One region of the Pseudoalteromonas sp. CR1 genome, then DNA from elsewhere that is predicted to be linked to it. Evidence: predicted binding sites of a transcription regulator. Region 1 holds the regulator's gene; the other holds the start of a gene.

What was found. The regulator MetJ, encoded in region 1, represses methionine synthesis genes. The targets are predictions, from matches to a motif close to TAGACGTCTAGACGTCTA.
Region 2: metK (methionine adenosyltransferase) is a predicted target of MetJ. The motif match lies at 1,660-1,677, and genes of this name have one in related genera.

What each region holds. Positions count from the first base shown of each region.
Region 1 is NZ_JAHXRM010000012.1:63,333-66,730, reverse strand. It holds gene metL (bifunctional aspartate kinase/homoserine dehydrogenase II) at 1-80, opposite strand, end outside; gene metB (cystathionine gamma-synthase) at 249-1,496, opposite strand; gene metJ (met regulon transcriptional regulator MetJ) at 1,696-2,016, shown strand; gene KZZ04_RS11840 (malic enzyme-like NAD(P)-binding protein) at 2,087-3,328, opposite strand.
Region 2 is NZ_JAHXRM010000001.1:278,071-281,468, forward strand. It holds gene KZZ04_RS01310 (hypothetical protein) at 1-239, opposite strand, end outside; gene metK (methionine adenosyltransferase) at 407-1,558, opposite strand; gene tkt (transketolase) at 1,864-3,398, shown strand, end outside.

The DNA.
Region 1 (3,398 bases):
ATAATTATTTTAGCTACGCTTTGATAGCGCTCACTAGAGCTTAAACTTGAACCACCAAATTTATGTACACAATTGACCATATTTATACCAATTCGCTTAATTAGATTGTCTATTTTGAGGATAAGAAAACCGTGTCGATAACAAGGCAAAAATTTCGTTATTTATTTGTTCTATATGAAAAATTTTTAACGAAGTTAGCGCCGGTTAATCCCTCAAATTGATTAGGTATTATTGCGGATTGGTATTACTTACCAAAGCGCTGGACGGGCTGCACTTAATTTCACATTGCCTTCAGGCGAGCCAGCCCCTTTACCAACACGGCCAATGTTTTTATTTTGCCCAGGCTTTACAAGCTGAAACACGCGCTCTAAATCAGCTAATAAGTCGTTTATATCTTCTATACCGACTGAAACTCGAATAAGCGTGTCGCCAACCCCTGCTTCAAGCCGTGCTTTAGGTTCCATTCCAGCGTGTGTCATCGTTGCAGGATGGCATATTAAGCTCTCAACTCCGCCCAAAGACTCTGCCAAGCTGAAATCACGTAAGCTTGTTAAAAACGCCGCAGCATCGTTTATGTCGCCTTTAATATCAAAACTCACCATGCCACCAAAGCCCAGTTGCTGAGCTTTAGCTAATTCATGCTGTGGGTGCGATTCAAGGCCTGGGTAATACACTTGACGAACAAATTCAGACTCATCTAAATATTTAGCAATCGATAATGCGTTTTCTTGATGCTGCTTTAAACGCACATTGAGTGTTCGCAAGCCACGCAATGTTAAATAACTATCAAATGGCGCACCTGTAATACCTATATTATTTGCCCACCATGCCAATTCATCGCCCAGCGCTTGTGAAGCTGCAATCACCGCACCGCCTACTACATCTGAATGGCCGTTGATGTATTTGGTGGTCGAGTGCACCACTATATCAACACCAAATTTAATGGGGTTTTGTAATGCCGGTGATAAAAATGTGTTATCAGCAGCAACTAAAGCACCGCACTGCTTAGCAATATCGGTTATTGCTTTAATATCAGTTAAGCGTAGTAATGGGTTACTGGGTGTTTCTATCCAAATTAGCTTAGGTTTAATTGCTAAAATTTTGTCCAAGCTTTGTGCTTGAGTTAAATCTAAGACTTCCAGCTTAAGCAAACCGCGCTTTTGCAGTGAAGTAAATAAACGATAGCTGCCGCCGTAACAATCATGAGGGATCACCAACGTATCATCATGATTCAAAATTTGCGTAGCCAAATGAACGGCAGACATGCCCGTAGCAGTAATAATGCCCCTTGCTCCGCCCTCTAGTTCGGCTAACGTTTCAGCTAAAATATCACGATTAGGGTTACCACTTCGTCCGTAATCATATTGGCGTTTTGTATCAAAGTCGGCAAACGAATAAGTTGTCGATAAATAAATAGGTGCGACAACTGCGCCATGATGTTTGTCGGCTTCAACACCACTTCTCACTGCAATGGTTGCTTTATTTTTTTCGCTCATATTCGTCACCTGCTCAATTTGGATGTTTAGACGTCTAAAAGAGTAATTTATCTCATTAAAGATGTCAAAACATTTAAAGCTCTAGATGGCTAAATAACTAGTATTTGACTATCTTTTTTAAATCGATAGAATTTCACGCATATTCATATGCATTGTAGCGCATGTGAGCAATTATTAATCTGAGGCGACGATACATCTTATGGCTAAATGGAATGGTGAGTATATTCACCCATACGCAGAACACGGGAAAAAATCAGAACAAGTAAAAAAAATTACCGTTTCGATCCCACTAAATGTATTAAAGGTATTAACGGACGAGCGCACGCGTCGTCAAATTAATAACCTACGTCATGCAACAAACAGTGAACTACTTTGTGAAGCGTTTTTACATGCATTTACCGGCCAACCTTTGCCTAACGATGACGACTTACGTAAGGATAACGCCGAAAAAGTCCCTGAAGAAGTGAAAAAAATAATGCAAGAAATGGGGCTAGAAGTGCCTGTGTTAAACGAAGACTAAACGTAATTTTAGACACAAAAAAACCTCAATTAATTGAGGTTTTTTTGTGTCTAAAATTACAACCTAACACTTATTCCATGTAATTTTCAGGTAAATCAATTTGTGCAACACCTGACTCTACCGCAGCCATTGCAACCGCTTTTGCAATGCGTGGTAGTAAACGAGGATCCATTGGTTTTGGAATAATATACTTATCACCAAACTCCAGCTTATCAACACCCGCAGCCGTCAGTACTTCAGCAGGTACAGGCTCTTTAGCAATACTTCTAATTGCTTCTACGGCAGCTATTTTCATTTCATCATTAATTGCACTGGCGCGTACATCAAGAGCACCGCGGAATATAAACGGAAAACACAGTACATTATTAACTTGGTTAGGGTAATCTGAACGACCCGTTGCCATAATTAGATCGTTTCGAGCAGAGTGGGCCAATGCAGGATCAATTTCAGGATCGGGGTTAGAACAGGCAAACACAACTGGCTTTTCTGCCATTAACTTTAAATCGTCGGCGGCTAATAGATTAGGACCCGATACACCAACAAATACATCTGCGTCTTCAATCACATCTTGCAACGTGCGCTTGTCTGTATTGTTTGCAAAAAGTTTTTTGTATTCATTTAAGTCATCACGACGAGTATGAATAACACCTTTACGGTCAAGCATGTATATGTGCTCACGCAAAGCGCCACACTTAATTAAAAGCTCCATACAAGCAACCGCAGCAGCACCCGCCCCCAAACACACAATAGTGGCATTTTCGATAGACTTGCCCTGCACCTCAAGCGCGTTCAACATACCCGCAGCGGTTACAATAGCTGTACCGTGCTGATCATCATGAAATATAGGAATACTGCAGCGTTCAATCAACGCTTTTTCTATTTCAAAGCACTCTGGCGCCTTTATATCTTCGAGGTTAATACCGCCAAATGTGTCGGCAATATTAGCCACTGTATTAATAAAATCTTCCGTGGTGCGATGTTTAACTTCAATATCAATAGAATCAAGGCCAGCAAATCGCTTAAACAGTAACGCCTTACCTTCCATTACAGGTTTTGAAGCAAGTGGGCCTAAATTGCCCAGGCCTAAAATTGCAGTACCATTAGTGATAACCGCAACCATATTCCCTTTGCCGGTGTATTTATAAGCGTTTGCAGGGTCAGCAGCTATTTCGCGTACTGGTTCTGCAACTCCTGGGCTATATGCTAATGCGAGATCTTTAACCGTTTCAGCAGGCTTGGTTAGCTCAATGCTAATTTTTCCTGGAACGGGGTGCGAATGATAGTGTAGTGCTTGTTCACGAAAGTCTGACATAACGCGATTGTATCCTGCAATTAAAGTAAAAGTGAGAGGTGAAGTTTAGGCTACGATACCCTTATTATTT
Region 2 (3,398 bases), on a different contig from region 1:
GCTTTTTCTGTACTTGTTGATACCGCTTGAAGTTTACTTTTAATGCCCAAACCCACAAGTAGCTTAGCTTGTTTTAACGCTTTGTTTTTATCGCTAGGCGCAAATAAAGGCTTACCATTAAAAAATAAGGCTACTTTTTCTTCTGAGATCTTTAGTTTTGCCGCTAGGTTTGTACACGCTGTTTTTGTGTCAACGTTATCAGCGAGTCCAGCAAACATAACGCGAAAATTATCGGTCATTTAAATATCCCTAAAGCTTTATAATTTAATGAGTATATACCTAAAGTATAAAAAAGTTCGAGGACCAATTAATAGTTATTTGTATAACCATAAATTAGCAGTGTTAAACAAAATAAGAAGCTATAAAAAACGGCCCTTAAAAGGACCGTTTTTTTATTGCTTTGCTCTTAAAGACCTGAAGCTGCGCGAAGTGCTTCAGCTTTATCTGTGCGTTCCCACGGGAATTCGTCACGGCCAAAATGGCCGTAAGCTGCAGTAGGAAGGTAGATAGGGCGCTCTAAATCAAGCATTTGAATTAAGCCGTATGGGCGTAAGTCAAAGTGCTCGCGAATTAGTTCGATTAAACGTGCTTCTTCTAACTTACCAGTTCCAAACGTTTCAACACTGATTGAAGTAGGCTCTGCAACACCAATAGCGTAAGACACTTGTAATTCACACTTATCAGCAAGGCCAGCAGCTACTACGTTTTTAGCCACGTAACGTGCAGCGTATGCAGCTGAGCGGTCAACTTTTGATGGATCTTTACCAGAGAAAGCACCACCACCATGACGGGCCATACCGCCGTATGTATCAACGATGATTTTACGACCAGTTAAACCACAATCACCCATTGGGCCACCAATTACAAAGCGACCTGTTGGGTTAATGAAAAATTTAGTTGCGCTTGTGATTAGTTCAGCAGGAAGTACTGGCTTGATGATTGTTTCCATCACTGCTTCAACTAAGTCATTTTGTGAGATATCTTCGCTGTGCTGAGTTGACAGAACAACTGCGTCAATACCAACTGGCTTGCCATTTTCGTATGCAAAAGTAACTTGAGATTTTGCATCTGGACGTAACCAGTTAAGCTCGCCGCTTTTACGTACTTGCGCTTGACGTTGAACTAAACGGTGAGAATACGTGATAGGTGCAGGCATTAATACTTCTGTTTCGTTACATGCGTAACCAAACATTAAACCTTGGTCACCAGCGCCTTGTTCTTCTGGGCTAGTGCGGTCAACGCCTTGGTTAATATCAGGAGACTGTTTACCAATTGTGTTTAAAATTGCACACGAGTCTGCATCAAAACCCATGTCTGAATGCGTGTAGCCAATTTCACGTACTGTTTTACGTGTAATCTCTTCTATATCAACCCATGCGCTAGTCGTGATTTCACCACCAACCATAACCATACCAGTTTTCACGTATGTTTCGCACGCAACGCGGGCATGAGAGTCTTGCTCTAGGATAGCATCAAGAACCGCATCAGAGATTTGGTCGGCGATTTTATCCGGATGACCTTCAGAAACAGATTCAGAAGTAAATAAATGTTTTGCCATTGTATTTCTGCTCACAAATATTGCGCTTCACAAACGTCGGTATTAGCGCTAAAAAATTAAGGGTCGTATTTTATCTAAAACAAAACACCTTGCATAGTGTTTTTACGCCTAGACGTCTAAATAAAATTAGTTATGACATTATGGTCTTAAAAAATATTCATAATACCTCATTTTTATAGGGTTTTTAATTGCACACAGCCCCCACAATAAGTAAGAATGGTCGCTATAACAGTGCTCATATAATTTGAGTACATAAACGAACACATAAATACCCGCGCAAATACATATATAAGGTAGGAGAATTCATGCCATCTCGCAAAGAACTTGCAAATGCTATTCGCGTCTTGTCAATGGACGCAGTACAAAAGGCCAAATCTGGTCACCCTGGAGCCCCTATGGGCATGGCTGATATCGCAGAAGTATTATGGCGCGATTATCTAAAACATAATCCATCAAATCCAGAGTGGGCAGACCGAGATCGATTTATTCTTTCAAACGGCCACGGTTCAATGCTTATCTATTCTTTATTGCACTTAAGTGGTTATGATTTACCGCTGGACGAAATTAAAAACTTCCGTCAAATGCACTCTAAAACACCAGGTCACCCAGAATATGGTTATGCGCCAGGTATCGAGACTACTACGGGCCCATTAGGTCAAGGGATCACAAATGCGGTAGGTATGGCAATTGCTGAAAAAGCGCTTGCGGCACAATTTAACCGTGAAGGGCACGACATTGTCGATCACCATACCTACGCATTTATGGGCGACGGTTGTTTAATGGAAGGTATTTCGCATGAAGCCTGTTCACTTGCCGGCACATTAGGCCTAGGTAAGCTAGTTGCTTTTTGGGACGACAACGGTATTTCAATCGACGGTGAAGTTGAAGGTTGGTTTAGCGATGACACACCAGCACGTTTTAAAGCGTACGGTTGGCACGTAATAAGCGGCGTTGATGGCCACGATAGCGATGCGGTAAGTGCTGCGATAGCAGAAGCAAAAAGCGTTACTGATAAACCAACGCTAATTTGTTGTAAAACAATTATTGGTTACGGTTCGCCTAATAAATCAGGTAGCCACGACTGTCACGGTGCACCACTTGGCGATGACGAAATTAAAGCGTCTCGTGAGTTTTTAGGTTGGACGGGCGATGCCTTTGAAATCCCTGAAGACATTTACGCACAGTGGGATGGAAAAGCTAAAGGCCAAGAGCTTGAATCAAGCTGGGACAAAAAGTTTGCAGCCTATGCAAAAGCATTCCCAGAGCTTGCCGCTGAATACAAACGCCGTACAAATTCAGATTTACCTGCGGATTGGGCTGAAAAGTCTCAAGCGTATATTGAAGAGTTACAAGCAAACCCAGCGAACCCGGCGTCACGTAAAGCGTCACAAAATGCATTAAATGCATTTGGTCCATTATTACCAGAATTTATGGGTGGCTCTGCCGATTTAGCAGGATCAAACTTAACAATTTGGGAAGGCTCTAAAGGCCTAACTGCTGACGATGCAAGCGGAAACTACGTTTACTACGGTGTGCGTGAGTTTGGTATGTCGGCAATTATGAATGGTATTGCGCTTCATAAAGGGTTTATTCCATATGGTGCAACGTTCTTAATGTTTATGGAGTACGCACGCAACGCAGTGCGTATGGCTGCATTAATGAAGCAACCAAGCATTTTTGTATACACGCACGATTCAATCGGTTTGGGTGAAGATGGTCCAACTCACCAACCAGTAGAGCAAATTGCCAGCATGCGTTTAACGCCTAACTTATATAACTGGCGCCCGTGTGACCAAGTTGAGTCGGCAATTGCATGGCAACAAGCTATTGAACGTAAAGA